Regions from separate parts of the Bradyrhizobium lupini genome, predicted to be linked through region 4. Evidence: predicted binding sites of a transcription regulator. Region 4 holds the regulator's gene; each other region holds the start of a gene.

Region 1 (7,716 bases), 3.3 Mb from region 4:
ATCGTGCAGATCGAGCGCGGTCATGTTGTCCGTGATCGCGAGCCGTTCCGCCATAGCGACGTCGCCGGTGTCGAGGCCAACATCCATCTTCATCACCATCACGCCGCTCTCGGCATCGCCGGCCATGATCGCGCGGTTGATGGGAGCGGCACCGCGCCAGCGTGGCAGCAGCGAGGCGTGCAGGTTGTAGCAGCCGAGCTTTGGCGCATCGAGGATCGCCTGCGGCAGGATCATGCCATAGGCGACGACGACGGCCGCATCGGCGTCAAAGGCGCGAAACTCTTCCAGCGCCTCCGGCGTTTTCAAAGTCTTCGGCGTCAGCACGGGCACACCGAGCTTTCGCGCGGCCTCTTCCACCGGGGTCGGCTGCAATTGCAGCCCGCGCCGTCCGCCGGGCTTCGGCGCGCGCGTGTACACGGCCGCGATCTCGTGGCCATGCGCGACGAGCTCGAGCAGCGTCGGCACGGAGAAATCGGGCGTGCCCATGAAGATCAGGCGGAGGGGCATCGACAGAGAACCTCACTCCGCGCGCTTGGCGGCTTTCTCGAACTTCTTCAGCACGCGGTCGCGCTTGAGCTTTGACAGATAGTCGACGAACAGCACGCCGTTGAGATGGTCGATCTCGTGCTGGATGCAGGTGGCGTAGAGGCCTTCGGCGTCCTCCTCGTGCACCTTGCCGTCGAGATCGGTGTAGCGCACCCGCACCTTCGCAGGGCGCTCGACCTCCTCGTAATATTCGGGGATCGACAGGCAGCCTTCCTCGTAGACCGACAGGTCCTCCGAAGAGGCGATGATTTCCGGATTGATGAAGACGCGCGGCTCGGGCTTGGTCTCGCCGTCCTGGTCGGGCTTGGCGAGGTCCATGGTGATCAGCCGCAACGGCTGCGCGATCTGGATCGCCGCGAGCCCGATGCCGGGCGCGTCGTACATGGTCTCGAACATGTCGTCGGCAAGCTTGCGGATCTCCGGCGTGACCTTCTCGATCGGCTTGGAGACCAGACGCAGCTGCTTGTCGGGCAGGATGATGATTTCTCTGAGGGCCATGGCCGCGATTTAAGCCGCGCGTTCGATGCGGTCAATGCGGCCGGGAACCCCGTTAACCCTCCGCTAACCATAAAACTTCAGGTTTCGTTAACCATAAAAATTAACAGAGCATTTACCATAAATGTTCGCTATTCGTTCGTGTCTCGAAGCGAATCGGCTAGAAGCAGGGGCATGAACGAGATCATTTTCATGCTTGGCGACTGGCCGGTGCGCACCGTGGACGCGCTGATCGGCTTCGGCGCCCTGGTCCTTATTCTGCTGCTCGTGATTGCCGTCGTGATCGCGCGGTCAGGGCGGCGCGGCGCGGAACTCGCGATGGCCAACGCCATCCGCGCCGACGAGCTCGAGGAGCGCATCAGCCAGATGCTGCACGCCCAGAGCGAGGCTTCGGGGCGAGTCGACGCCATGACCCAGACGCTGGCCGGCCGCCAGGCCGACATGGCGCGCGCGGTCAACGAGCGGCTGGATTCGGTGACCCACCGCGTCGGCCAGTCCATGGAGCACTCGACCCGCAACACCATGGAGAGCCTGCACGCGCTGCACGAGCGGCTCGGCATCATCGACAGCGCGCACAAGAACCTCACCGACCTCACCACGCAGGTGACGACCCTGCGCGACGTGCTCGCCAACAAGCAGTCGCGCGGCGCCTTCGGTCAGGCGCGGATGGAAGCGATCGTCCAGGACGGTCTGCCGAAGGGCGCCTACGAGTTCCAGTTCACGCTCTCGACCGGCAAGCGTCCGGACTGCGTCGTGTTCCTGCCCGACCAGCGTCCGCTCTGCATCGACGCGAAATTTCCGCTGGAGGCGATGACCGCGCTGCATGATGCGCGCACCGACGAGGAAAAGCGCATCGCCACGCAGCGGCTGCGCGGTGACGTGATGAAGCATGTCAGCGACATCGCCGAAAAATATCTCGTCGCCGGCGAGACCCAGGAAATGGCGTTGATGTTCGTGCCGTCGGAATCGGTCTACGCCGAGATCCACGACGGTTTCGACGACGTGATCCAGAAGGCGTATCGCGCCCGCGTCGTGCTGGTGTCGCCGTCGCTTTTGATGCTCGCAATCCAGGTGATGCAGCAGATCATGAAGGACGCGCGCATGCGCGATGCCGCCGACCAGATCCAGACCGAGGTGATCAAGCTCGGCGACGACCTCGGCCGCCTGCGCGATCGCGTGCTGAAATTGCAGAAGCACTTTGCCGACGCGAACGAAGACGTCCGCCAGATCCTGATCTCCGCCGACAAGATCGAGAAGCGCGCGGGGCGGATCGAAGAGCTCGATTTCAGCAAGAGCGATGCGCCCGAAGCCCCGCATCTCGTGGCCACCGGCGCTGCCGAGTTGTTCCCGAGGAAGCTCCAGGCGGGGGAGTAGAATATAGAACACACTGTCGTCGCCCGGCTTGACCGGGCGACCCAGTATCCCAGAGACGGCAGATGGGCGGGCGCTGCTACTACGTGTACATTCTCGCCAGCAAGATGGGCGACACGCTCTACATTGGCGTAACGAACGATCTCATCCGCCGCGTGGCCGAACACAAATTGTAGTTAGTCGAGAGCTTCACGAAGGAATAGGGCGTTGTGAAGCTAGTCTATTTCGAGCAATTCGATGATCCCGAGAATGCGATAAAACGCGAGAAGCGCCTGAAAAATGGACGCGCGCCTGGAAGATTGCGCTGATCGAGAAGGATAATCCCGATTGGAACGATCTCTATGCGGAGATCGCGGGCCCTCCATAACTCCGGCCTCTGGAATACTGGGTCGCCCGGTCAAGCCGGGCGACGACACCTCACTTGTGGCTCTCAGAATCTGCTAACACCACCCCATGACCGCACCCGACGCGACGTCCCCTGCCGGCCCCGGCACGGCCCCCACCTCCTGGCGTGACAGCCTTGCCGTTTACCTGCAGCCGCGGGTGCTGATCGTGCTGTTCCTCGGTTTCTCGTCCGGGCTGCCGCTGGCGCTGTCGGGCTCGACGCTGCTGGTGTGGATGCGGGAATCCGGCGTCGATCTCAAGACCATCGGGCTGTTTGCGCTGGTCGGCACGCCCTACACGCTGAAATTCCTTTGGGCGCCGCTGGTCGATGCGATGCATGTGCCGCTGTTCACGCGCGCCTTCGGGCGGCGCCGCGGCTGGCTGCTGTTCTCGCAATTGCTGCTGATCGCAGCCATCCTGCTGCTGGCGCTGACCGATCCCGCGCGCTCGCCGTTCTACGTCGCGCTCGGCGCATTGCTGGTGGCGACGGCCTCGTCGACGCAGGACATCGTGGTCGACGCCTTCCGCGTCGAGAGCCTGCCGGAGAGCGAGCAGGCCGCCGGCATGGCGTCCTATGTCGCGGCCTATCGCATCGGCATGCTGGTCTCGACCGCCGGCGCGCTGTTCATCGTCTCCGGCTTCGAGAGCACCGGCATCACCCGCACGTCCGCCTGGATGTGGGGCTATGTGGTGATGGCGGCGATGGTCCTGATCGGGACGATCACGGCGCTGGTCGCGACCGAGCCCGAGCAGTCATTGCGGGCGGAAGCCGCGACGCAGACGCAGACCGCGCTCGCGCGCGTGCTGCACGCGGCAATCGGTGCCTTCTCGGAATTCCTGACGCGCAAGGACGCGCTTGCGGCACTCGCCTTCGTCGTGCTGTTCAAGTTCACCGACGCCTTCTCCGGCACGATGACCGCGCCGTTCGTGATCGACCTCGGCTTCTCCCGCAACGACTATGCGGCGATCGTGAAGGGCGTGGGCCTTGCTGCGACTCTGATCGGCGGCTTTGCCGGCGGCTTCGTCGCGCGGCGCTATTCGCTCGCGACCAGCCTCTGGATCGGCGGCGTGGTGCAGGCGCTCGCGAACCTCTCCTTCTCCTGGCTGGCCTTCGTCGGCACCAGCCAATGGGCGCTCGCCTTCGCCATCACCTGTGAGAACTTCACCAGCGCCATCGGCACGGTGATCTTCGTCGCCTATCTTTCGGCGCTCTGCCAGAACCCGCTGCACACGGCGACGCAATATGCGCTGCTCACCGCGCTTGCCGCAGTGGGGCGGACCTATCTCTCGTCAGGCGCCGGCTTCGTGGCTGATACCACCGGCTGGCCGCTGTTCTTCGTGATCTGCATGCTGGTGGCGATCCCGAGCCTGGTGCTGCTGGCCTGGTTGCAGAAGCGCGGGCATTTTGATGCGCTGGGGCCGGTGCGGGTTTAACGCAACGTCGTCATGGCCGGGCTTGTCCCGGCCATCCACGCCTTGCTACGCGGCGCCAAGAACGTGGATGCCCGGGACGAGCCCGGGCATGACGAAAAACAGATGCGCTTATATGTGTGGCGGGCAAACGGGGCGCCCCCTACTGCTTTTTGATCAGGCTCCATTTCGTGATCACGGCCTCGCTCATCTGGCCGGGATCGCTGGCGCAGGCGATCTCGTCGACCTTGACCGAGATCTCCTTGCCGGCGAACGTCTTCAGCTGTGCGGCCTGCGCATCGCCGCTGGGAACGAGCTGGAAGGTTTCGGGTCCGGTCTCGAGATTGCACAGCCCGCTCGGCGGCGGCAGCCGGCGCGGCTCGGAGGTGATCTGGTAGGTCGCAACCCGCTTGCCGACGTTCTTGACGTCGCGCACTTTCATCGTGTTCAGCTCGCCCGACAGCACCTCCCCGGCATTGATCGGCTTGCCGGGCTTCGACGGCGGCGGAGCCCCGTCGTCCTGTTGCGCGGAGATGGCCGGCGTCGCCAGCATCGTCAGCGTCGCGACCAAAGCCCATCGTGTGGCGAAAAGTTTCGTCATGTCGTCCGTTCCGTAAGTCTGGATGGCTAGAACAGGGTGCGCTGCCGCATCGCGGCCGATAGCGTACCTTCATCGAGATAATCAAGCTCGCCGCCGACCGGCACACCATGGGCGAGCCGGGTTACTTTTACTTTGGCGTCCTGAAGCAGGTCGGTGATGTAATGTGCCGTGGTCTGGCCGTCGACGGTGGCATTCAGCGCCAGGATGACCTCATGCACCTGTGCCTCATGCGCGCGCGCGACCAGCGCCTCGATGGTGAGGTCCTGCGGGCCGACGCCGTCGAGCGGCGACAATGTCGCACCCAGCACGTGATAGCGCCCTTGAGTGGCATTGGCCCGTTCCAGCGCCCAGAGATCGGCAACGTCGGCGACGACGACGATGATCGAGGGGTCGCGCCTCGGATCGGTGCAGACCGTGCAGGGACTTTGCGTGTCGATGTTGCCGCAGGTCTTGCAGACCTGGACCTTCTCGAGCGCGACCTGCATGGCCGAGGACAGCGGTATCATCAGCGCTTCGCGCTTCTTGATCAGATGCAACGCGGCGCGCCGCGCCGAGCGCGGACCGAGGCCCGGCAGCCGCGCGAGAAGCTGGACCAGCCGCTCGATTTCAGGACCCGCAACAGCGCCCATCCTACTGGCCGAACAGCCCCGACAGCCCCGGCGGCAGACCGAGCCCGCCGGTGAGCGACTGCATCTTCTCCTGCATGGCGGCTTCCGCCTTGCGGCGGGCCTCGCCGAAGGCGGTGACGAGCAGATCCTCGAGCACCTCGCGCTCTTCCGCCTTCATCAGCGAAGGATCGATCTTGACGCCCTTGACGTCCATCTTCGCGGTCATGCGCACGGCGACGAGACCGCCGCCGGAGATGCCCTCGACCTCGACGTTGGCGAGCTGGTCCTGCATCTCCTGCATCTTGGATTGCAGCTGCTGCGCCTGCTTCATCATGCCGAAAATATCGACCATCGGTGCTGTCCTTGGTTGGCGCGATGACTCATCGTCGCGCCTTCGCTGATTGTTTTGAGCGTGATCCAGTCGGAAAAGCGCTGCACGCTTTTTCCGGATCATGCTCTAGAGATCGTCGCCGTCGGAACCGTCGGGCGGATCGTCACTGCCATAGTCGGCGTTAATATCGGATTCCGGCGCCTCGGGGGCAAGCCTGCGGACCTCGACGACCTTCGCACCCGGAAACCGCGACAGCACCTCGCGCACGCGCGGATCGGCCTCGGCGGTGCGCGCATGTTCCTGCTTGGCCGCCTGGCTTACCGAGCGCAGCGTCGGCTGGCCCGGCTCGTTGGAGACGATCACGGTCCAGCGGCGCCCGGTCCAGAGCTCGAATTTTCGCGCGAGATCGGAAATCATGGTCTTGGAGGCGTTCGGCTCGAGCGCGACTTCCAGCCGGCCCTCCTCGAAACGAACGAGGCGCATGTCGCCTTCGAGCGCGCCCTTGGTCAGGAGGTCGCGCTTCTGCCCGGCCAGGGCAACGAGCTGGGTGAAGCTCGTGACGCGCAACACGGGCGTGGCAGCTTGCGGATCCGGCGCGGGTGTTGCCATCTGCGGACGAGCACCACCGCCGCCGAACGAGGACGGTGACGAATTCGGCATGCGAACGGGAGCCGCGGACGCCACCGGCCCGGCCGGCGCGTTGCGCGCGGCACTGCCGCCGCTCACGACCGGCGAACCACCGCCGTTCTGCTCCAGCATCTTGATCGCTTCGTCAGGCGTCGGCAGGTCGGCGACATAGGCGATGCGCACCAGCACCATCTCGGCGGCTGCGGCGGGCCGCGTCGCGGCCTGCACCTCGGTGATGCCCTTGAGCAGCATCTGCCACATCCGCGACAGCACGCGCATCGAGATCTTCGAGGCGAAATCCCGCGCGCGCACGCGCTCGGTCTCGCCATAGGCGACGTTGTCGGCGGTCGCCGGCACGATCTTCACGCGGGTGACGAAATTGACGAATTCGGCGAGATCCGAGAGCACGACGATCGGATCGGCGCCGACGTCGTACTGGTCGCGGAACTCCCTAAACGCGGACGCGATGTCGCCACGCGCCAGAGAATCGAAAAGATCGATGACACGGGTGCGGTCGGCGAGCCCCAGCATCTGCCTGACGGCATCGGCCTTCACGGTGCCTGCCGCATGCGCGATCGCCTGATCGAGCAGCGAGAGCGAATCGCGCACCGAGCCTTCCGCGGCGCGCGCGATGATACCTAGTGCTTCGGGCTCGATCTCGACGTTTTCCTTGGCCGCGATGTTGGCCAGATGCTTCATCAGCACGTCGGCCTCGACGCGGCGCAGGTCAAAACGCTGGCAGCGCGACAGCACCGTGACCGGAACCTTGCGGATCTCGGTCGTTGCGAACACGAACTTGGCGTGCTCCGGCGGTTCCTCCAGCGTCTTCAGGAAGGCGTTGAACGCCGCCGTCGACAGCATGTGGACTTCGTCGATGATGTAGACCTTGTAGCGGGCGCTGGCCGGCGCGTAGCGGACGCTGTCATTGATCTGACGGACGTCGTCGACGCCGGTGTGCGAGGCCGCGTCCATCTCCAGCACGTCCATGTGCCGGCTTTCCATGATGGCCTGGCAATGCACGCCGAGCGTCGGCATCTGGACCGTCGGGCCCTTCACCGAGCCATCCGGCATCTCGTAGTTGAGCGCGCGGGCAAGGATGCGCGCAGTGGTGGTCTTGCCGACCCCGCGGACGCCGGTGAGGATCCAGGCCTGCGGAATGCGACCGGTCTCGAATGCATTTGAGACGGTGCGGACCACGGCTTCCTGGCCGATCAGATCGTCGAATGAGGAAGGACGGTATTTCCGCGCCAGCACCCGGTAGGGCGTGCTGGCCCGGCCGGCGCTTTCAGGGTTGGGAGGGGCGCCAGCGTCGGTCATCGGTCGATCCGCAATGAAGTGTCTTT
Region 2 (7,716 bases), 2.0 Mb from region 4:
AGAATTCCGAGGTCGTGCCGGTGGATTTGGCCACCAGCTCGCCCTCGATCGTCAGCGGCCCGCGGCGGCGCGAGGAGAAGCTGCCGAAATCGGGCGAGGACGACTGGGACGAAAACGACGAGGCCTGTTCCTCGAAACTGCCGCGGCCGCCATTGCCGCCGCCACCGCCGCCGCGATTGCGATTGGCCTGGGCGCGCTGCCAGCCCGGGGTCGAATAGGTGGAGCCGAACGCTTCCATGTCGTCGAAGCGGGAGGCGCCGTAGCCGCCGGTGCCGCCCCAGGCCGAGCCGCCCTTGGATTCCGTGATCTCGACATTGGCCGCGGGCAGTTCGTCGAGAAAGCGCGAGGGGATCGTGGTCGACCAGGTGCCGTGGATCCGGCGGTTGGTGGCAAAATAGATTTTGGCGCGGCGGCGGGCCCGGGTCAGGCCGACATGACCGAGCCGGCGCTCTTCCTCGAGGCCGGCGCGGCCCTGTTCGTCCAACGTGCGCTGGCTCGGAAACAGGCCTTCCTCCCAGCCGGGCAGGAACACGTTGTCGAATTCCAGCCCCTTGGCCGAATGCAGCGTCATCAGCGACACCGCGTCCTCGTCGGCGCCGCTGTCGCGGTCCATCACCAGTGAGATGTGCTCCAAAAACCCTTGCAGGTTCTCGAACTCCTCCATCGAGCGCACCAGCTCCTTGAGGTTTTCGAGCCGACCCGCGGCGTCCGCCGAACGGTCCTTCTGCCACATCTCGGTGTAGCCGCTCTCGTCGAGCACGATCTCGGCGAGCTCGGTGTGCGAGGTGACCTCGCGCTGGGCGCGCCAGCGGTCGAACTGGGCGACGACGTCGCGCAAGGAGCCGCGCGCCTTCGGCTTCAGCTCATCGGTCTCGACCACCGCGCGCGCCGCCTCGAACAGCGGGATGCGGCGCTTGCGGGCGTGATCGTGCAGCATCTGCACGGTGGCATCGCCCAGGCCGCGCTTGGGCGTGTTGACGATGCGCTCGAAGGCGAGATCGTCGGCCGGTGAATTGATGACGCGGAGATAAGCCAGCGCATCGCGGATCTCGGCGCGCTCGTAGAAGCGCGGGCCGCCGATGACGCGATAGGGCAGGCCGAGCGTGACGAAGCGGTCCTCGAACTCGCGCATCTGGTAGGAGGCGCGCACCAGAATCGCGATCTCGTTGAGCTTGTCGCCCTGGCGCTGGATCTGCTCGATCTCCTCGCCGATGCCGCGGGCTTCCTCTTCCAGATCCCAAGAGCCTGTTACCGTGACCTTCTCGCCGTCCTGGTCCTCGGTGCGCAGCGTCTTGCCGAGCCGGCCCTCGTTGTGGGCGATCAGGTGCGAGGCGGCGGCGAGGATGTGGCCCGTCGAGCGGTAGTTGCGCTCGAGGCGGATGACCTTGGCGCCGGGGAAATCATGGTCGAAGCGCAGGATGTTGTCGACCTCCGCGCCGCGCCAGCCATAGATCGACTGGTCGTCGTCGCCGACGCAGCAGATGTTTTTGACGTGGCGCGTCTGCTCGTTCTCCCCGCTTGCGGGGTCGCGACGAGCTTCGCTCGCGCTGAGAAGGTCAGGATGAGGGGCTGCCTCCACGAGCTCAGCTTGCTGAGAGTCCCCCTCACCCGGATCGCTCGGGCGCGCAATTGCGCTGCCGGGCGATCCGACCTCTCCCCGCACGCGGGGAGAGGCAAAAGAAGTCGGCGCTTGGGACAGCAGCCGCAGCCACAGATATTGAGCGACGTTGGTGTCTTGATACTCATCGACCAGGATGAATTTGAAGCGCTGCTGGTACTGCCGCAGGATATCCGGGTGCTCGCGGAAGATGCGGATGTCCTCGAGCAGCAGATCGCCGAAATCGGCGGCGTTCAGGATCTTCAGCCGCTCCTGGTAGCTCGCATAGAGCTTGCCGCCCTTGCCGTTGGCGAACACGGCGGCTTCGCCCGACGGCACCTGCGACGGCGTCAGGCCGCGGTTCTTCCAGCCGTCGATCAGCCCGGCCAGCATGCGCGCCGGCCAGCGCTTGTCGTCGATATTGTCGGCTTGCAGAAGCTGCTTGAGCAGTCGGACCTGATCGTCGACGTCGAGCACGGTGAAGTTCGACTTGAGCTGCGCCAGCTCGGCGTGGGTGCGCAGGATGCGCCCGCCGATGGAGTGGAAGGTGCCGAGCCACGGCATCCCTTCGACGGCATGGCCGAGCATCTGACCGAGCCGATGTTTCATTTCGCGCGCGGCCTTGTTGGTGAAGGTCACCGACAGGATTTCGGATGGGCGGGCGCGGCCCTGGCTCAGGATGTGGGCGATGCGCGTGGTCAGCACGCGGGTCTTGCCGGTGCCGGCGCCGGCCAGCACCAGAACCGGCCCGTCCAGCGTCTCCACAGCCTCGCGCTGCTCCGGATTGAGCCCGGACAGGTATTGCGGGCCTACCGAGGCGCGCGCACGCGCGGCGATGCCGCCGGCTGCGGGCTGGTGGTCGGGGACGCTCTGGGACGTGATCTTGCTCGGCTCGGTCATGCGAATCATTTGCCCCACGTTGGCACCGCGGGGTGGTGAAAGGGGAGCCTTCTTAACAGGGATTGGTCCCTATATGGGGCCGCGGACAGGGGTTTTCCACGTGCGCCGAAAGCCAATTTGTTCCTGTCGGTCAGGCGAATTTCCGGCTTTAGCGGCCCGGAACCATTGTTCCGAGTTGGCGATTGGTTCTGCAAGTGAGGCGCGTCAGCCGCGCCGATCGCAGACAGACATCGAAACAGAGGTTCGGATCATGCTTAGCTGGGTAGTTACGTTTCTGGTTATCGCCCTGATCGCCGGTATCCTGGGCTTTGGCGGCCTCGCCGGCGCGTCGATCGAAATCGCCAAGATCATCTTCTTCATCGCAGTCGTGTTGTTCCTGGTCTCGGCCGTTGTCGGACTGGCACGGGGTCGTAACAGGGTTTAGCGCGCTTACCGCTTCGAGGGCATCGCCACGTTCCGGCCGATGCCCTCGGGCCGCGGGACGGCGCTGTGGGCCTTGACCACCGCTGCGATGCGCTCACGGATGTCTGGGGGAAAAGCCGCCACCTTTCGTGAGCCCATGTCGATGTGAAGCGACATGTTTTCCGATGTGGCGGACAGCCATCCTTCGGTCGCGTGCCGCAGCTCCTGGAAGGTGTGCAGCCGCTTGTCGTCGGCTTCCAGCAGCCAGACCGAGACCTGCACGGGATCGTCGAGGTGGATTTCGCGCAAATACCGCACGTGGCATTCGGCGGTGAAGGTCGAGCCGCCGCGCTCCTTCATGTAGCCCGGTCCGATCCCGAGCGTCAGCCACATCTGGTCGATCGCGCGGTCGAACATCACGTTGTAATAGGCCATGTTGAGGTGGCCGTTGTAGTCGATCCATTGCGGCTCGATCTGCATGATTGACGAGCGGAACGGCACGCCCTCGATCGTTGTGGCAGCAGTCTCCGGCATGTGTCCTTCCCCAGCTATGCGTCCGGTCGCTTGACTTGACCGGTGAGATGTCCTTTGCCACGGTTCGTCTCGTCGGGAGGAACGTCCGTGGGTACGACCATCACCAATAATCCGCCGCGGCCGGCGCCGAAAGCCCTCGCGAGCGCGCTGGAGCAACTTGCCGCGCGGTTCGGCAACCGCCTCATCACCTCGCAAGCCGTCCGCGAGCAGCACGGCCATACCACCACATGGATCGTGAACCAGCCGCCGGACGGCGTGGTGATGGCGCAGGAGACTGCCGACATCCAGGACGTGGTGCGGATCTGCGCGAAAAACGGCGTGCCCGTCATCGCTTTCGGCACCGGCACCTCGCTCGAGGGCCAGGTCAACGCACCCGCCGGCGGAATCTGCATCGACCTGCGCGACATGAACAAGGTGCTCGCGGTGCATGCCGAGGACCTCGATTGCGTGATCCAGCCCGGGGTGACCCGCAAGGCGCTCAACGAGCATCTGCGCGACCAGGGCCTGTTCTTCCCGATCGACCCCGGCGCGGACGCTTCCCTCGGTGGCATGGCCTCGACCCGCGCTTCCGGCACCAATGCGGTGCGCTACGGCACCATGCGCGACAGTGTGCTGGCGCTGAAAGTGGTCCGCGGCGACGGCGAGATCATCACGACCGGCACGCGTGCGAAGAAATCATCCGCCGGCTACGACCTGACGCATCTGTTCGTCGGCGCCGAGGGCACGCTCGGCATCATCTCGGAGCTGACCATCCGCCTGCGCGGCATCCCCGATACGATCGCGGCCGGAGCGGTGTCGTTCGAGACCGTGCACGGGGCGTGTCAGGCCGTGATCCTGGCGATCCAGACCGGCATTCCGGTGGCGCGCATCGAGCTGCTCAACGCCGCGCAGGTGCGGGCCTGCAACGCCTATTCGAAGTTGACCCTGCCCGAAACGCCGCTGCTGCTGATGGAATTCCACGGCAGCGAGATCGAGGTCGCCGAACAGTCCAAGGCCTTCGGCGAGATCGCCAGGGATTGCGGCGGCGGCGACTTCTCCTGGACCACCAAGCCGGAGGATCGCACAAAACTGTGGCAGGCGCGGCACGACGCCTATTGGTCGGTGAAAGCGCTGCGGCCCGGCGACAGCATCGGGGTGGTCGCGACCGACGTCTGCGTGCCGATCTCGCGGCTTGCCGAATGCGTCGGCGAGACCGAGGAAGATCTCAAGCGCCTCAACCTGTTGTCGCCGATCGTCGGCCATGTCGGCGACGGCAATTTCCACTGCTCGCTGGTCTGCGACACCAACGATGCCGACGAGATGGCGCGCGGCGAGGAGTTCATGCATCGGCTGGTCGAGCGCGCGCAGGCGATGGACGGCACCTGCACTGGCGAGCACGGCATCGGTCAGGGCAAGCAGAAATACCTCAAGGCGGAGCTCGGGCCCGAGGCGATCGACGCGATGCGGGCGCTGAAAAAGGCGCTCGATCCGCAGAACATCTTCAATCCCGGGAAGATCGTACCGGAGGCGTAGCGCGCGGCGTGGCCGCCGTTTATGCTCGCTCCCTCACCACGGAGCAGGCAATGCAGTGGTTCGCGCGCAAGACGCGTCAGGACATCTGGGACGAAGCGATCGAACGGCCGCTCGGCGACATCGAGGCCGCCGAGCGCATCCGTGCGATCTGTGACGCCGCTGCGGCGAGCGCGGCAGGTAGCGCGCGCAGCGACAAGCGCGACAGCGAGCGCTACGAGCGCGCGGCGAAAGTCGCGATGGAAATCGCGATGAAGATCTCGGATGGACTGATGCGCGACGACGCAGTCCGTCGCATCGTCGATCTCTGCATGAAGGCGAACGACCTCAAGACGGCGCAAATCCTGTTTCGCGCGATCCATGCCAGCTGGATCCGCGAAACGATCCAGCGCGATCACCCGCCATTGGCGCAGTGAGCCCAGTTATCGCGCCAACTTCCGCACGGCCTCGTCGACGCTGTGGAAGATGTGCTCCCGGGGCAGCGCCTCGAACAGCCTGAACCGCTCGAACGCGTCCTGCGCGCGCACCGATTCCAGCCGGGCCAGCGCGACGGTGACGCCCTGTTCGCTGCACGCCCTGAACACGTCCAGCAGGATCTGCGCGGCGGTGAAGTCGATCTCGACCATGCCGCTCGCCTCCAGCACCAGCAGCTGTGGCGGCGTCGTGCCGAGCACCTTGATCACGTCGCTGCGAAAGCCGGGCGCGTTGAGGAAGGACAGCGGCGCCTGCAGCCCGAGCACAGCGACGCCGGCGATGCGCTCGCCGGCGATGTGCGGATGTGCCGGCCACCAGATCGTGGTGCCCGGCACGCGCTCGAACTCGACCAGCCGCGCGCGCGTCGTGCTCCAGATGCCGTGCAGCAGCGACAGCACGATGCCGAGGAACGCGCCTTGCTGGATCGGCAGCACGATGATCAGCGCGGCGGTGGCGGCGATCAGCAGGAATTCGCTGGGGGATTGGCGATAGATCGTGACGATCTGCTTCACGCGGATGATGCGCAGCGCGACGAACAGCAGGATGCCGCCGAGGGCTGCGTCTGGAACGTGCTGCAGCAATCCCGTTCCAAACGCGAGCAGCGCCAGCACGATCGCAGCGGCGGCGAGACCCGCGAGCTGCGATTGTCCGCCGGTCTCGGCGACAATGCCCGTCCGCGGCGGGCTGGCGTTGACCGGAAACGCGCCGAACAGGCCCGACAGCACGCTGCCGGCGCCGGCGCCGAGAAAATCGCGATCGACATCGGCCGGCTTGTCGGGATCGGACGGGAATGAGCGCGTCGTCGCCGCGGTCTGCACCATCACCACGACCGTGATGACAAAGGCGAGCGGCACGAGGCGGACCCATTGCTCCGCTGCAAGCTCGGGGAAGGTCGGCCGCGGCAGCGTCCCCGGCACGAGGCCTACGACATTGACGCCCTTGCTCTCGAGGCCGAGCGCGATCGTGGCCAGGGTCGCGGCGACGAGCCCGATCAGCGCGCCCGGAATTTTTGCGCTGACCTTCTCGGCGACGAAGACCACGGCCAGCACACCGAAGCCGATGCACAGCGTGAAGGGATTGGTGCGGCCGAGCTCGCTTGCGAGCACACCGATGCGATCGAGCGTCGGCCCGTTCGGCGAGTCCAGGCCCAGCACGCCCGGTAATTGCGACACGATGATGTGGACGGAGATGCCGGCGAGGAAACCGACCATGACGGGCACGGACAAGAGATTGGCGATGCCGCCGAGGCGGAAGGCGCCGCCGGCCAGCATCATTGCGCCGACCATCAGTGCCAGCGCGATCGCGAGGCCCTGATACTCAGGCGAGCCGGCGGCGGCCAGCGCCGCCAGCCCGCCGGCGAAGATCGGCGTGATCGTGGAATCGGCGCCGCAGGACAGGAAGCGGTTTCCGCCGAGCATCGCAAAGCCGAGCGATCCCGCCATGAAGGCGAAGAAGCCGATCTGCGGCGCGAAGCCGCCGAGCCGCGCCGTGGCCATCTGCTCTGGGATCGCGATTGCCGCGAGCGTCAGGCCGGCCATCAAATCGCCCGGCAGCGAATAGGACGCGAGTGAGCGAAACAGCGGCCATGATGTTGCGGTGTGAGCGTCCTGCGCCATCAGCAGCGAATCCCCGAAGCGTTCCGTTGGCCGACCAGACCACAGCTGCCGGTCGTCGGCAAACATGGGGTTGCCGGCCTCGCCTGTATATCGTGCGACACCGCAGGGCTCGCGGCACTTATCGCGTCTGCGAGCCCCACGCGCACTCCCGCGAGGCACGCCCTATGGCTTCGACGCCTGCGCCTGCTTCAGCGCGCTCTTGCAGCCATCCGACAGCTGTTGAAATGCTCGATCATGCACTGCTTGACGCGGCCGCCTCCCGGCATGATGCCGGAGCACAGCGCGCGCATGTCCGCGGTGCACGCTTGGCGTATCTCCTGTCGCGGTTGCTGGGCGGACGCGGCGCCCGCGGACGATATCGCGACCAACGCGGCGATGATGACCGCGATCGCGCGTCGCAGCTCCCGTAGCTGTACAGGTCTCACCATGCGCAGACCCTCCGCACGCCGAATGGCGTGCTGGTCCACCAACAGGCCCCAGGATAGGGAGGCGCCGCATAGGCATAGGGTGGATGGGCGTAGGGCACGATGGTCCGCCGGCACAGGCCGTTGGCCGTCAGGTGCCAGCCGGGTCCGCAGCCGCCGCTGACTTCGGTGAGGCCGTCGGACATACCGGGGTGAGGGCTGGGGGTGAAGGCTAGCGCGGTCGAACCTGCGGCCAGTGCGGCTGCCGCGGCCGACGCCA
Region 3 (7,716 bases), 2.8 Mb from region 4:
CGTTTGGCCCGTACATCTATCACCTCGACCGCGGCGAATTGCGTCAGGGCGAAGACGTCATTCACCTCACCGACCGCGAGCGCGAGATGCTGCGGATTTTGTCGGAGACACCGGGCGAGACCGTGCCGCGCAGCGCGCTGACCGGCAATGGCAGCGTCAACGAGCGCGCCGTCGACGTGCAGATCAACCGCCTGCGGCGCAAGATCGAGACCGATCCCGCCAATCCGCTGTTCCTCCAGGCCGTGCGCGGCATCGGCTACCGGCTGGTAGCCTCGCCATAAAGAGTGAACCGCCACCGATGAGCACGATCGATACCGGCCTGACGCTTTTGAAGAGCGCCGCCGGCCGCGTCTCCGCCGCCAATGGCTGGATGGGCAATGCGTTCAAGGGCTGGATGCCGACCGGCCTTTATGCGCGTGCGCTGCTGATCATGATCGTGCCGATGGTGATCCTGCAATCGGTGGTCGCCTTCGTGTTCATGGAGCGGCACTGGAACACGGTGACACGCCGCCTGTCGGCCGCGGTGGTGCAGGACATCGCCGCGCTGATCGACGTCTACAAGGGCTACCCGCAAGACAAGGATCGCGACCAGATCCGCCGCATCGCGCAGCAGCGCCTGGGCCTCGTCGTCGATTTCCTCCCGGCCGGCGACATGCCGCCGCCGGGACCAAAGCCGTTCTTCTCGCTGCTCGACCAGACGCTGTCGGTGCAGCTCGGCCGCCAGATCGGGCGCTCCTTCTGGATCGACACGGTCGGCCGCTCCAACCTCGTCGAGATCCGGATCCAGCTCGACGACGCCGTGATGCGCGTGTTCGCGCAGCGCAGCGCCGCCTATGCCTCGAACTCGGAGATCTTCCTGTTCTGGATGGTCGGCACGTCCTCGATCCTGCTGATCGTCGCGGTGCTATTCCTGCGCAACCAGATCAAGCCGATCCTGCGACTTGCCGACGCCGCCGAAAGTTTTGGCAAGGGCCGCGAGGCGCCGAATTTCCGCCCGCGTGGCGCGCGCGAGGTGCGGCGCGCGTCGGTCGCCTTCCTCGAAATGAAGTCGCGCATCGAGCGAACGATGGAGCAACGCACCGCGATGCTAGCCGGCGTCAGCCATGATCTGCGCACGATCCTGACGCGGTTCAAGCTCGAGCTGGCGTTGATCGGCGACAGCCCCGAAATGGAGGGCATGCGCAAGGACGTCGACGAGATGTCGATGATGCTCGAGGACTACCTCGCGTTTGCCCGCGGCGATTCCGGCGAGCAGTCGCAGCCGACCGACATGGCCCAGGCGCTCGAGGAGCTGCGCAGCGACGCCGAGCGCCACGGCCACACGGCGACCGTTGCGTTCAACGGGCTGCCCGTGGTCACGGTGAAGCCGGCCTCATTCAAGCGCTGCCTCGCCAACCTCGTCACCAACGCCGCCCGCTACGGCAAGAGCATCGCCATCACCGGCCAGCGCGATCACCGTTATTTGACGGTGACGGTGGACGATGACGGGCCGGGCATTCCCGCCCATCTGCGCGAAGAGGTGTTCAAGCCGTTCCTGCGGCTGGACAACGCCCGCAACCAGGATGAAGGCGGCACAGGTCTTGGCCTCGCGATCGCCCGCGACATCGCCCGCTCGCACGGCGGCGACATCACGCTTGGCGACAGTCCGATGGGCGGATTAAGGGCGAGCGTGCGGATACCGGTGTAGCTGCCTCTTCCCTTCTCCCCCTGTGGGAGAAGGTGGCGCGAAGCGCCGGATGAGGGGTCTCTCTCCGCGAATTCAAAGCGAAAAGAGTCACACGCGGAGACAAACCCCTCACCCGTCTCGCCGCTGCGCGGCGAGCCACCCTCTCCCACAAGGGGAGAGGGGAAGAGCCTTACTTCGGCAGCAGCGCCTTCAGCTTGTCCATGTCACGCACGTTCATCTTGAAGCCGCCGGGCATCACGATGTCGCCGGGCTTCTGGTCCGGCTTGCAGGCTCCCAGCCATTTCGCTTCGAGCTGCATGGTCGTGTCGCGGCCTGCCGCGCCGGCGGCGCCGCCTTGCGCGTGCGACGACGTCTTCACCGTATAGGCCGAATTGAAATCGCCGGTGATCTCAGCATGCGAAGTCGTGCTGATGCCGGCGACATTGCACTCGGAATCGCTGACATAGCCGGTCGCGGTCTTCTTGATGTCCTGCTTGGCGCAGATCTGCTTGGCCATCGGCGAGACGTTGTTGTTCATTTCCTTGTCGACGGTCTCGTCGGTGCAGTGCTGCATGGTCATCTCGGGCACCGGCGTGCCGGTCCGGACCATCTTCAATTCCCACAGCCCCGCCTTACGCACCGGCAGGTCGTCAGCGCGAGCGCTGCCTGCCGACAACACGAGGCAAAGGGCGGAGCCGAGCAAAGCGAGTTTGCGCGTCATGTGGGAAGTTCCCGGCTGAGAGGTAGCGGCGTGCGAAAGCGCCTCAGTAGAGCGTGCGGATCGGCTGGTCGGCGGCGCCATAGGGCACCCAGCGGCAGGAGAACGAGATGTAGCCGCCCTCATAGGCCTGCACCGCCAGGAATTTGGCGACTTTGCCATAGCGCGCGCAGTGATCGACCGCGACCTGCCGCGCATCGACCTGGGTTGCCATCGAATAGGCGATGATGCCGCCGGTGTCGTTGCCCTTGAACGGAGGCACCGGAAGGAGATCGGCATGCGCCGACTGGCTCGCCATCATACCCAAGGCAAGTAGGCCCGCGGCCGCAATGATCTGCATTCCCGTCACTCCGATTGGTTGGCGGCAGTTTACGGTGTCGGCGCGGCGGTGGAAAGAACGGATGGCCGGTCCAACGCAGCATTGCGGTCAACTCGTCGGCAAGTGTTGCCGCGCTGCACTTGACCTCCCCGGCCTTCACGGCACCGTCCGACCCTTGCAGATCATGCTGTCTGGATCATCCATGCGCGCCTCGACCTTCCTGAAATCGCTCCGCTTTGCCGCCGTGCTCGGCCTCCTGTTCGGGGCGCTGTCGCTCGGCGAGGCCAGGGCCGCCAATCCGCTGGAGCTGAATTTCTGGCTGAGCGGGCCGCGCTATGACGGCAACGTCTCCGAATGCGACAGGGCGCTGCCGACGATCGCCAGCCAGTTCTGGGAGAAAGAAAGCTCGTTCTGGAATTCCTCGTTGAAGATCACCGGCTTCGCCGCCGTTCACGAGACCGCGTTCCGGCCTTGGGCATCCGACAACATCCCGCGCCGCTATTGCACCGGCGAGGCCATGCTCACGGACGGCAAGATGCGCAAGGTGCATTTCTCGATCGTCGAGGATGGCGGCTTCGCCGGCTACGGCCAGGGCGTCGAATGGTGCGTGGTCGGGCTCGACCGCAACTGGGCCTACAACCCGGCCTGCCGCGCCGCCAAACAGTAATTGAAACGTTCTGATCCGGACCGATCAGGCGGCCGAACGACGGTCGCCCGCATTTTGTTCTTGAAATGTTCTTATCGCCTGCTAGGCTTGCCTGCACAGTCTAGTTGAGGGGCGTCGCCATGTTTCATTCCAGATTGCATTCGTTCTCCCGCCTGATGATCTCGCTAACGCTTGCGGCCGGGCTGGCTGCGCTGGCCCATGGCGCAAAGGCCCAGGACAAGCGGCAGAACACGCCCGGCGAATTCGATTTTTATGTGCTGTCACTGTCTTGGTCGCCCTCTTTCTGCGAGGAGGCGGCGGAGCGCGGCGGCCGCTCGCAGACCCAGTGCAGCGGACGGCCCTACGCTTTCGTGGTGCATGGTTTGTGGCCGCAATATGAGAGCGGATTTCCGGAATATTGCCAGCGGCCCTCGCCGCGGCTGAACCGCAGCATCGTCTCCTCCATGCTCGATCTGATGCCGGCGCCGGGGCTGATCTTCAATGAGTGGGACAAGCACGGCACCTGCTCGGGGCTCGCTGACCGCAGCTATTTCGAGACGATCCGCAAGGCGCGCGCCGCGATCAAGATTCCAGCCGAATATCTCGATCTATCGCAGGCCAAGACCGTGGCGCCGGCGGAGGTGGAGGAAGCCTTCATCAAGGCCAATCCGGGCCTCAGCAATGCCGCCGTCTCGATCACCTGCAACCGGACGCGGCTATCGGAAGTCCGCATCTGCCTCAGCAAGGACCTGCAATTCCGCGCCTGCGAGGAGATCGACCGCCGCGCCTGCCGCCGCGACCAGGTGACGATGCCGCCGATCCGGGGTGGCTAGCCCAGGCGTCGTGCCTCTTTGCTCGGGCCGTCACGTGGCGTAGTGCTCTTGCATGAATTACCGCCACGCCTTCCATGCCGGCAACTTCGCCGATGTCATCAAGCACATCGTGCTGACGCGCATCATCACCTATCTCCAGGACAAGCCGGGTGCGTTCCGCGTCATCGACACCCATGCCGGCGCTGGCCTCTACGATCTCGAAAGCGACGAAGCGCGCCGGGGCGGCGAGTGGCTGACGGGCATTGCGCGGCTGATGCAGGCGCGGTTGTCGAACGACGCCATGGCGCTGACCAAGCCCTATCTCGACATCGTCCGCGCCTTCAATCCGAAGGGCGAGCTCAAGGCCTATCCGGGCTCGCCGCTGATCGCACGCGGCCTGCTGAGGCCGCAGGACCGCCTCTTGCTCTGCGAGCTCGAGCCGAAGGCGCGCAAGGCGCTGATCGGCGTACTGCGCCGCGACGAACAGGCCCGCGTGGTCGACCTCGACGGCTGGATGGCGCTGCCGGCTTTCGTGCCGCCGAAGGAACGGCGTGGGCTCGTTCTGATCGACCCGCCCTTCGAGGCAAAGGACGAGTTCGAAAAGCTCGCAGAGGCCTTCTCGGCGGCTTTCGCGAAATGGCCGACCGGTATCTATGTAATCTGGTATCCCGCCAAGAGCCGACGCGCCACCGACACGCTGGTGCAATCAGTGGCGCGGCTCGCAGCCGCAGCAAAGCCGCCGGGAAAATGCCTGCGCCTCGAATTCAGCGTGGCGCCGCAAGCCGACGGCGCAGCCCTCACCTCCAGCGGGCTCTTGATCGTCAATCCGCCTTACACGCTGCACGGCGAACTCAAGACGATCCTGCCGGAGCTGGAAATGCCGCTCGGCCAGGGTGGCGCTGCCAGATTCCGATTGGAGGTGCCGAGACCGTAACACTCCGGCATTCTTGGGAAAAATATGCAGGAGCGGTAGTCAATCTGCAGAGAACCGTATTATGCTGTTGCGGTGACTGGCTTTACGTTCCGCTTCCGCGAATGGTTGCGGCGGAGTGAAGGCCTAAGAAAGATCCAGTCGGACCGAATGGTCTGCCGAAGGATGGCCAGCTCCCGGGCTTCGTAAGGCCCGGTCATGTCGTGACGCGCGTCTGCGTCACGACGGAGGAGCAATGAGGGGGAGTTTCCCGATGGCCATGACGGGAACGGTCAAGTTTTTCAACGGTGAGCGCGGCTACGGATTCATCAAACCGGACGACGGGGGCCGCGACGTCTTCGTACATATTACTGCTGTGGAGCGGGCCGGACTGAAGGACCTTGCCGAAGGACAGCGTATTACTTTCGAAGTCGAACCGGACAAGAAGGGCAAGGGGCCGAAGGCGGTCGATTTGGTCATCCTTCCCTAGCGAGCCAAGCGTCAAAAAAATCCCGGCCGCAAGCGGCCGGGAGGTTGGTCCGGTATTTTCTTCTTTAGCTATCAGAAGTGATAGTTCACGCCTGCGCGCACAACGCTGGCGCTATAGCCGTTTGACACGCCCGTAATCGCGAACTGACTCGTCGACAGATCGATATAGAGATATTCGAGCTTGGCGCTCCAGTTCGGCGCGAACATAACTTCCGCGCCGGCACCGATGGTCCAGCCGGCGCTGGTGTGCGACTCGGTCCAGCCGAACGTCTGCGCGCGCAGCTCGCCGAAGGCGAGGCCCGCCGTGCCGTAGAACAGCACGTTGCTGAAGGCGTAGCCGGCGCGGCCGCGCAAGGTGCCGAACCACGGATTGGAGAACTTCCACGGCGCGAAGGTGTCGTCGGCACCGGCGGCCTGGATGTCGCCCTCGACGCCGAACACCCATGGGCCGTTCTGGAAATTGTAGCCGGCCTGAACGCCGCCGACGAAGCCCGACGGTTTTGCGGGATTGTTGCTCACCGAACCCCATTCGTAGCCGAGATTGCCACCGAGATACGGACCGGCCCAGCTATAAGCATTGAGCGGCTGATTGACCGTGTAGGGCGCACGCTGCCCGTAATTGAGATCGGCGGCCTCTGCCGAAGCCGTCCAGCCGACCGCAGCCAACGCGGCTGCGCCCACAACGAGCCTCTTCATCACACACTCCAACGCAACTCCCGTCACCGCTGCGATGCCCGCGCCGCCGCGCGAGGCAAAACCGCATGGTTACGGAACCACCATTTTTCGCATAAGATTTATCGAGAGTTTTAAGTTAAAGGCCTGTTAAGCCGGGTTACCGCGCTGTTAACAGGCTTAAGCAAGCGTTACCGGGAACTGCGCCGCCATCCTGTGCGTGCCGCTCGGCCGGAACTTCAAATCGACACCCGCAGCGCTTAAATTCGCACCATGGTTCACGATTCCCCCGACAATCCGGACGACGCACGCGTACGCAAACCCGTGCGCGGCAAAGCACCCGACGTCCCGCCCCAGGAAACGGAAGCCGCGCCGCCGGACCTCGATCCCGCCACTGCGAATGGCGACGACGAGGACGATGCGCGGCTGCCGGACATCCTGGAAGAGAGCGGCACCGTCGGCGAAGAGCCGCTGGCGACCGGCCACGAGGCGATCGAACGCGCGGTGCGCCTCGCCCCCACCTCGCCCGGCGTCTACCGCATGCTCAATGCGAATGCCGACGTGCTCTATGTCGGCAAGGCCAAGAACGTCAAAAAGCGCCTGTCGAACTATGCGCGCCAGAGTGCGCCGCAGCCGGCGCGCATCCTGCGCATGATCGCCGCCACGGTGACCGTGGAAATCATCTCGACCCACACCGAGACCGAAGCCCTGCTGCTGGAGGCCAACCTCATCAAGCAGCTTCGGCCGCGCTTCAACGTGCAGCTGCGCGACGACAAGTCGTTTCCCTATATCCTGATCACGGGCGACCATTGGGCGCCGCAGATCCTGAAGCATCGCGGCGCGCAGACGCGGCCGGGTCGCTATTTCGGCCCGTTCGCCTCCGCCGGCGCCGTCAACCGCACCATCACCGCACTTCAGCGCGCGTTCCTGATCCGCTCCTGCACGGATTCCTTCTTCGAGAGTCGCTCGCGGCCCTGCCTGCTCTACCAGATCCGCCGTTGCGCCGGCCCCTGCACCCGCGAGATCGACTTCCCCGGCTACACGACCCTGGTGCGCGAGGCGAGCGACTTCCTGTCCGGCAGGAGCCATGCGGTGAAGCAGGAGCTTGCCGCGGAGATGGAGAAGGCCTCCGGCGAGCTCGAATTCGAGAGCGCCGCGCTCTACCGCGACCGCCTCGCTGCGCTGTCCGCGATCCAGTCGCAGCAGGGCATCAATCCGCGCACGGTGGAAGAAGCCGACGTGTTCGCCATCCACCAGGAGGGCGGCTTCTCCTGCGTCGAAGTGTTCTTCTTCCGCACCGGGCAGAACTGGGGCAACCGCGCCTATTTCCCGCGCGCGGAGAAGACATATACGCCGGAAGAGGTGCTCGGCTCCTTCCTCGCCCAGTTCTATGACGACAAGCCGCCGCCGAGGAATATCCTGCTCTCGCACGAGATCGAGGAGAGCGAGCTGCTTGCCAACGCGCTGTCGATCAAGGCGGGCCG
Region 4 (7,716 bases):
GAGTGTGTTCAGCGCGTTTCCGCTGTTCGACCACGAGCCGTATCGATACTGAGTGAAAGGACGCAGGTGACATCGCTCTCTCCCGGCAGCGCGGATGCGCTCCTGTTCGATCTCGGCCGCGTCGTGCTCGATATCGATTTCTCCAAGGCGATCGCCTGCTGGGCGGGACATGCCGGCTGCAAGCCCGAAGCCATCGTCGCGCGCTATGTGCGGGACAGCGAAGCCTATCGGTTGCACGAGATGGGGAAGATCAGCGATGAGGACTATTTCGCCTCATTGCGAGCCTCGCTCGGAATCGGCATTTCGGATGCGCAGTTCCTGGAAGGCTGGAACGCGATTTTCGCCGGCGAAATGCCTGACATCGCCGAGCTGCTGCCGCGCGCAGCGAAACAGATGCCGCTCTATGCTTTCTCCAACACCAACCGGCCGCACGTGGACCATTTCTCGAGGGAATATGCCGACCTCCTCGGCCATTTCCGCGAGCTGTATTTGTCGTCCAGCATCGGCCTGCGCAAACCGGATGCGGAGGCCTTCGACCACGTCGTTGCGGCGATCGGCGTGCCCGCCGGGCGCATCGTGTTCTTCGACGATCTTGCCGAAAACATCGAGGGAGCGCGCGCGCGCGGCTTGACGGCGGTGCATGTGACCTCGCCGCGTGACGTCGGGAACGCATTGAAGGCATTGGGCATTTGACGACGGTCCGTTGTCGCGAAACCCACGACGGCACGGCCCGACGGACCAATTTTGAAAAATTGAGGAACCGGATCACTTTGTACATTTTTATACAGAGTTCCGGGAACGGAATACCGCCTTCCGGACTCTTAGAGTCCGTTGGGACTTCTACGGACGGATGCATCATCGTGCTGGGCAAAACCTACCTCACCAAGCAGGCCTCTCTTCTTCTTGAATTCGCGAGGACAACTTCAGATTCGGACCTTTCCGCCAAGCTTGTGAGCAAGGCCGCCGACCTGAAATCCCAAGCCGACCCGCTGCCCGACAAGGATCAGGGATCCAAGGCGCCCGACGTAACTCCCGGGCAGGCAGGGAGCTGATCGATTCAGGCCATGGCGCGTTCTCGCCTTGCCATGATTTTCGTCGCTTCCATGACCACTCTCCTGCCGATCTGTGACCTCCTTCGGATCATGCCGCGACGCGCTTGATCCTGCCTTCCGGAACAATGTGAAGGGGCGGGATGACTGTGCCTGCTCAGCCGCTTTTGCCTCTGCGCCTGCGCTCGGCTAGAAGACGTGCGGAACATTCGCCCGAACGTGCCGAGCAGGAGTTTTCGCCGTGGCCTTGATGCCGGTTTCTGACGCGCTTGCCGCGGTGCTGGCGGGTGCAGAGCCGCTGCCGGAAGAAATGATTTCCCTCGACGAGGCCTACCATCGCGTGCTCGCGCGTGACGTCGTGGCGCGGCGCACGCAGCCGCCGCAGGCGATGTCGGCGATGGACGGCTACGCGGTGCGCGCGGCCGATGCCGCGACGATCGATTCGGAGCTCACCGTCATCGGCGAAGTCGCAGCGGGCCGACCGTTCGAGGGGACGGTCGGAGCCGGCGAGGCCGTGCGGATCTTCACCGGCGGCGTCGTTCCCTTTGGCGCGGACGCCGTCGTGATCCAGGAGGACACGGTCGCCGCCGGCAAGCGGATCACGATCAAGGAAGCCGCAATCGCCGGCCGGCACATCCGCCCCGCCGGCGTCGATTTCCGCGAGGGCGACGTGCTCCTGCGCAAGGAAGCCGTTTGACCGAGCGAGACCTCGCGCTCGCCGCCGGGATGGATCATCCGCACCTTGCCGTTGTCAGGCGTCCGAAAGTCGCGATTCTCGCCACCGGCGACGAGCTGGTGATGCCGGGCACCACGCCCGGCCACGGCCAGATCGTCTATTCCAACGGCTACGCCCTGCACGCGCTCGCCCGCAGCGAGGGCGCCGAGACCATCGACCTCGGTATTGCCGCCGACACGCTGGAGGCGACCACCGCCGGCATCCGCCGCGCCCGCGAGAGCGGCGCCGACGTCCTGATCACGACCGGCGGCGCATCGGTCGGCGACCACGATCTGGTCCAGCAGGCACTGCGGGACGAAGGCATCGCGATGGCGTTCTGGAAGATCGCGATGCGGCCAGGCAAGCCAATGATGCACGGGCGACTCGGCGCAATGGGTGTGATCGGCCTGCCGGGCAATCCCGTATCGTCCTACGTGTGCGCTTTCCTGTTCATGGTGCCGCTGATTCGCGCCCTGTCGGGCCGTTCAGTGATTCACCATCGCCGTGAACGCGCCGTGCTCGGCCGCGACGTCGGCGCCAACGACCAGCGCGAGGACTATCTGCGCGCGCATCTTGAGGAGCGTGACGATGGCACACGCGTCGTTGTTCCCGTCAATCATCAGGACTCTTCGCTGCTTGCAGATCTCGCTGCAGCACAGGTACTTCTCGTCCGCGCACCATTCGCGCCGAAGGCCGAAGCCGGCACGGCTTGCGAAGTGTTGCGGCTCCCCGTCTGAGCGCCCCCGCAACGCGCGTTCCGCGCACTTTGCTCTGTTCACGGTAAATTAAGCAGTTGCGGAACATGTATCGAACATATAGTGTCTGTTCATGATTTGTTTCGAGCATGCAGCGGCTTATGGCCGAATTCAGCGTCTCGGAATCGGACGACATCAACCGGGGGACTTTGGTCGAGATGTTAACGCGCAAACAATACGAGCTTCTGCGGTTCATCAGTGAACGTCTGAAGGAAAGCGGCGTGCCGCCCTCCTTCGACGAGATGAAGGATGCGCTCGATCTGCGCTCGAAGTCGGGCATCCATCGCCTGATCACGGCGCTCGAGGAGCGTGGCTTCATCCGACGCCTGCCCAACCGCGCCCGTGCGATTGAAGTCATCAAGCTGCCGGAGCTCCAGGCAGCCGCTGGCAGCCGCCGCGGCTTCACGCCGAGCGTCATCGAGGGCAATCTCGGCAAGGTGCGTGCGAGCGCGAGCCTGCCCGCTGACGAGGGCGAACGTCCCGTCGCGGTGCCGGTGATGGGCCGCATCGCGGCCGGCACGCCGATCGAGGCGTTGCAGACCCGCAGCCATACTATCAGCGTACCGCCTGACATGCTCGGCTCGGGCGAGCATTACGCGCTGGAAGTGCGCGGCGACTCGATGGTCGAAGCCGGCATTCTCGACGGCGACATGGCCCTGATCCAGCGCAACGAGAGCGCCGATACCGGCGACATCGTGGTGGCGCTGATCGACGACGAGGAAGCGACGCTGAAGCGCTTCCGCCGTCGCGGCGCCTCGATCGCGCTCGAGCCCGCCAACGCGGCCTATGAGGTCCGCATCCTGCCGCCCAACCGGGTGAAGATTCAGGGCAAGCTGATCGGGCTTTACCGGAAGTACTGATACCGGGAGTCTTTCTATCGGCAGTACTTCATATCGGAAGCACTTCATGCCGGAGGTGCTTGGCGCCTCGCGCGCTTCCGATCGGCATCGCCGGTCAGAGATTGGAGCGGATCATCGTCCGCTCCGGCTGGATAGCCTTTCTGGTTCTGCACAGACTATCCGGCCCCTCCTCCAACGCTGGCTCCTCGCCACGCCGACGAAGCAGCACCGCTTCAAGCAGCACCGCTTCGCGGCTCGGTTGTTCGAGGAAACAGCGACCAGCGGTCAAGTTCGGCCGTTGCAGCCAAGTTGGCAATGTTCGCGTACGCGCCTCCCGAATGCATCGCGGCGAGCTTTGTTCCTATTGAATTCGGGAAAGATAATGTGATCGCGGCTTGCGGAAGCCAGCCGCAGATTTGCCCACAACCAAGCAGAGCGTTCGTGCTTCCACTCTGATAGAGGCCTGCGCCTCGATAAGAGACGCGGGTTGCTATCCCAGCATGAGGAGCACCCGATGTGTGACTACAGCCTACATGCCGTCGCGTCGCGCCCCGCCGAAGTCGGCGAGACGATCGTCACGACAAGCTTCCGCGGCACCTCGACGCGCGGCTTCGCCTCTGCAGCCGATCCGTCTGTTGCCGTCTGCCTGCTGCCGGGGACGGAGCTCGCCTTCGCCGACGACGTCCGCTACGACAATCGCTGGATCTGGACGCGCACCATCAATTCCCGCGTGGGCAAGTTCGGCAAGATCGATCCGCACGTTCCCGACCGCCATCATGATGCGATCGAATTCCCCGACGGCAAATACGTGCTGGTGACGCAGCTCGTCGAAGGCCAGCGCGCGACGGTGCTGCAACTGCCGGTGACTCAGTCGGTCACCGAGCGCGAGCACAAGGCGCAGATCACCGCCGACAGGCAGCCGACCGTCACGCACCTGCCGATCGGCTGACAGAGCCGCCCTCCGGCTACGAAGTCGGAGGTCAGGATTGAATCGCCATCGCCGGCCGTGGCCGGCGAGATGGTGTGGTTTGCACCCCGCAGATCCGAACGGACGCACCGAACCACTGCGTTGCTCCGCACCATCAGATCAATCGTCGGCTTGCAGATCGGTGTCCGCCGGCGTTGCGTCCTTGATGCGAGGCGCGGTCGACTTTGGCGCGAGGCTGCCGTCGAAATCACCCTCGCCGGCGCCGGCCGGCAACCAGGGGCGGCTCGTGCCTCTCGCCCTCACTGCCTGAACCACAAAACCGTCACCACGCTGCGTCAGCGCCAGCGCGCTCTGGCTGGCGAGCCGCTGCCGATCGACCACCATCGCCGCGCAATCGGGCGGCGCGGGACGTCGTCACCACCAGGGCGGCCCGACTGCAATCGTCTGCGAGAGCGTCGACGCGCAGTGCCAGCGCGACCAGCCTCCCGTCGGCCAGTGGCGTCACGCAGCCGGATTCGTCGCAGGACACGCCATCGGCAAGCGAGGCTCTGCCCGCATCGCGCGGATCGGCGTCGGCAGCGAGCCATTCCTTGAGCAGAAAGCTGTCCTTGTTCGTCCTGATCAGGTGCAGATATCCGTCCCTGCCCCGCACCGCGACGCTGGCGCCATCCCCGGCAATCAGGATGTCGGGCTGCCGCGCCGACAGTCCCCAGAGGATCGCTGCCAGCAGCACCAGGGCGCCGGACCAGCGCAGCGGCGTGCGCAACAAGCCGAGCACAATGATTCCCAGGCTCGCCGCGATCAGCGGCGCGATCCCGAACGCCGGGATGCGGCCCACCGCGCCCGGCAAGGACGCGACCCAGCGCGAGACCGCGACCATCCACTCGATGCCAATCCCCATCACCCACCAGAACACGCTGTCCAGCCCGAACGGCGCAGCAAGCAGCCCCAACAGCCCCGCCGGCATCACCAGCGCAGAGACCACCGGCATCGCGCCGAGATTGGCGAGCACGCCGAACGGCGTGACACGGTGGAAATGAAAGGCGGCATAGGGCGTGGTCGCAAGTCCCGCAATCAGCGAAGCCATGAACAGCATCGCAATCTCGCGCCCACCCCACATCGCAATGCGCGCAGTCGCCGAATTGTCCGGCGAGGCAAACAAATTGGGCATGCCGATCTGCACCAGTGCGACCAAGCCGAGCGTTGCCGCAAACGACATCTGAAAACTCGGATGCACCAGCGCTTCCGGCGCGACCGCCAGCACGATCAGCGCAGCCACAGCAAGCGTGCGGAAGGTGATGGCGCGGCGATCGACCATCACCGCGATCAGCACCACCGCCGTCATGAAGAACGACCTTTGCGTGGCGACCTCCGCGCCCGACAGCAGCAGGTAGAACGCAGCGGCGACCAGCGCGGCGGCGGCCGACCATTTCTTGATGGCGAAGCCGGCCGCCAATCCGGGGATCAGAGCGAGCAGCGCGCGCACCGCGAAGAACACGACGCCGGCAACGACGGCCATGTGATAACCGGAGATCGAGAGCACGTGGCCGAGGCCGGAGATGAACATCGCATCGTTGACGGGCGTGGTGATCGCATCGCGCCGCCCGGTGAGCAGCGCGGTCGCGATCGCCCGATTGTCGCCGTCGAGCGTCGCCCGGATGCGGGCATCGATCGCATCGCGCAGGCCTTGCATGAAGGCCGCGTAACGCAGCCGTAAGCCGCCGGTCTCAGGCGGCGACGCCACCGTGATGGCGCCCATCGCGAAGCCGGAGGCGCCGATGCCCTGGAAGAACATGTCACGCGAAAAGTCGTAGCTGCCGGGCCGCACCGGCGCGAGTGGCGGCATCAGCCGTGCCTTCAGCTGAACGAAGCTACCGACCTCCGGCGCGGTGCCCTTGCGGACCGACAGGCGCACGCGCTCGAGCCTGACGTCGCTGCGCTGCGCCTCCATCGCCGTGACGCGCAGCACGAAACGATCGGTACGCTCGCGGATGTCGCGAGCCTCGACGAAGCCCGACAACGACACCGAATAGAGCGCCCTTGCCAGCACCGGGTGGGCGATGCGCGCCGTCTTCCAGGTTGCGACGGCAAAGCCGGCCGCGACCGCCGCGATCATGATGGCCGGGGCGAACAGCCGGCTCCGCCGCAACAGAGCCGCGCCAAGCAGGAGCGCGATGGCGGTCGTGGCAACGACCCACAGCACCGGCTCATGATCGGCAGAGAAATAAAGCGCGATGCCGCAGCCAAACGCGACGGGCACCCACGGCAACAGCCGCCCGGCGCCCGCCTCGGCGCGCAGCCAGGCGCGGAGGGTCTCGGCCAGCGATGTCCAGAGGTCGAGGCCTGCAGGCGCGAGGCCGCCCGCGGACGCGGCGCGGCCCGCGGGCCACGTCCCCGCGATCCCCTGCGATCGTACCGGCCGGCCCGGCTCGGCCATTCCCTGCACTCGATGATACGCAACGAAGCCAGAAGCTACCGGAACGTGCAGGTGGGCGGATAGCGGTACGGATCAGGAACGAAGGGGCGCGGCCGCTACTTTTCCTCTTCCATCGTCACGGCCACATCCGCCTTGGCCGACAGCCTGACCTTGTTGCCCTCGATATCGGCGACGAGGCCCTTGTCGATGAAGTGATGATGGCCCTTGTGGCTGCCCTCGCCGCTGTCCTTCTTGGTCAGCTTGATGCGATTGCCTTCGACCTTGTCGACGGTGCCGATGTGGACGCCGTCGGCGCCGATCACTTCCATATGCTCTGCGATGTTCTGCATGGTGGGTTCCTTGTTGGACCCACCCCAACGCGCGGGGAGCACGTTCGTTCTCTCACGAGAATGACGAAGCCGTGTGCCCGCTCGTCAGATCAGCGGCGCCTGCGACGAAGCATGGTGATTGACGATCTTCCACTCGCCGTCCTCGCGCATGATGACCCAGCTCATCTTGACCGAGAAATCGGGGCGTTCGCCGGCGAGATCGAACGAGATGGTCGCGGCCATATTGATCAGATCAGGACCTGCCTGCGCCGCCGTCACCTCGGAAAACACCGCGCTCGGCTTGCGCCAGCGCGGCAGGCCGTTGAAATAGTCTGCGACGCCGGCCCTGCCCCGGTAGAGCTTTGGGTTGGAGCCGAAGAAGAAGGCATTCCTCGCATAGAGCGATGAGAGCGCGGCCGCATCGAGCGTGGCGAAGCCGGCGCGCCATTTCGCGATGATGCCGGAAACGATAGCGTCGGCTTCGTTGCTCATTGTGGTCTCGCAGCTCTTTTCAGCCTTTGGCAACTTCCTTCGCGAACGTGTCGCGCAGACCGATAGTCCTGGAAAATACCGGTCTGTCGGACGTCGAGTCCTTGTCGCGCACGAAATAGCCCTGGCGCTCGAACTGCATCGGCTCGGTCGAATTGCTTTCCGCGACCGATGCCTCGACGCGGGCATTAGCGAG

Evidence for each region. The regulator LexA, encoded in region 4, represses DNA repair genes until DNA is damaged. The targets are predictions, from matches to a motif close to TGTTCNNNNTGTGTTCNG.
Region 1: a site for LexA is predicted at 1,167-1,184, ahead of AB3L03_RS19950 (DNA recombination protein RmuC). Genes of this name have one in related genera too.
Region 2: a site for LexA is predicted at 2,671-2,688, ahead of AB3L03_RS26505 (ATP-dependent helicase). Genes of this name have one in related genera too.
Region 3: a site for LexA is predicted at 3,426-3,443, ahead of AB3L03_RS22700 (ribonuclease T2). Genes of this name have one in related genera too.

Annotation. Positions count from the first base shown of each region.
Region 1 is NZ_CP162553.1:4,224,377-4,232,092, reverse strand. It holds gene fmt (methionyl-tRNA formyltransferase) at 1-507, opposite strand, end outside; gene def (peptide deformylase) at 520-1,044, opposite strand; gene AB3L03_RS19950 (DNA recombination protein RmuC) at 1,216-2,415, shown strand; partial or broken gene AB3L03_RS19945 (GIY-YIG nuclease family protein) at 2,478-2,779, shown strand; gene AB3L03_RS19940 (MFS transporter) at 2,866-4,230, shown strand; gene AB3L03_RS19935 (hypothetical protein) at 4,370-4,807, opposite strand; gene recR (recombination mediator RecR) at 4,834-5,436, opposite strand; gene AB3L03_RS19925 (YbaB/EbfC family nucleoid-associated protein) at 5,438-5,767, opposite strand; gene AB3L03_RS19920 (DNA polymerase III subunit gamma/tau) at 5,873-7,690, opposite strand.
Region 2 is NZ_CP162553.1:5,578,971-5,586,686, forward strand. It holds gene AB3L03_RS26505 (ATP-dependent helicase) at 1-2,506, opposite strand, end outside; gene AB3L03_RS26510 (DUF1328 domain-containing protein) at 2,748-2,921, shown strand; gene AB3L03_RS26515 (thioesterase family protein) at 2,927-3,433, opposite strand; gene AB3L03_RS26520 (FAD-binding oxidoreductase) at 3,521-4,945, shown strand; gene AB3L03_RS26525 (hypothetical protein) at 4,996-5,358, shown strand; gene AB3L03_RS26530 (SulP family inorganic anion transporter) at 5,365-7,032, opposite strand; gene AB3L03_RS26535 (hypothetical protein) at 7,221-7,460, opposite strand; gene AB3L03_RS26540 (hypothetical protein) at 7,454-7,716, opposite strand, start outside.
Region 3 is NZ_CP162553.1:4,795,017-4,802,732, reverse strand. It holds gene AB3L03_RS22725 (response regulator) at 1-281, shown strand, start outside; gene AB3L03_RS22720 (ATP-binding protein) at 299-1,687, shown strand; gene AB3L03_RS22715 (DUF3617 family protein) at 1,857-2,387, opposite strand; gene AB3L03_RS22710 (hypothetical protein) at 2,431-2,724, opposite strand; gene AB3L03_RS22705 (hypothetical protein) at 2,906-3,370, shown strand; gene AB3L03_RS22700 (ribonuclease T2) at 3,490-4,182, shown strand; gene AB3L03_RS22695 (23S rRNA (adenine(2030)-N(6))-methyltransferase RlmJ) at 4,235-5,095, shown strand; gene AB3L03_RS22690 (cold-shock protein) at 5,346-5,561, shown strand; gene AB3L03_RS22685 (outer membrane protein) at 5,633-6,256, opposite strand; gene uvrC (excinuclease ABC subunit UvrC) at 6,506-7,716, shown strand, end outside.
Region 4 is NZ_CP162553.1:7,550,107-7,557,822, reverse strand. It holds gene AB3L03_RS36375 (alpha-hydroxy acid oxidase) at 1-52, shown strand, start outside; gene AB3L03_RS36370 (HAD family phosphatase) at 67-693, shown strand; gene AB3L03_RS36365 (hypothetical protein) at 861-1,052, shown strand; partial or broken gene glp (gephyrin-like molybdotransferase Glp) at 1,291-2,501, shown strand; gene lexA (transcriptional repressor LexA) at 2,678-3,379, shown strand; gene AB3L03_RS36350 (hypothetical protein) at 3,873-4,307, shown strand; partial or broken gene AB3L03_RS36345 (ComEC/Rec2 family competence protein) at 4,446-6,723, opposite strand; gene AB3L03_RS36340 (DUF2171 domain-containing protein) at 6,819-7,052, opposite strand; gene AB3L03_RS36335 (nuclear transport factor 2 family protein) at 7,137-7,523, opposite strand; gene AB3L03_RS36330 (glutamine--tRNA ligase/YqeY domain fusion protein) at 7,543-7,716, opposite strand, start outside.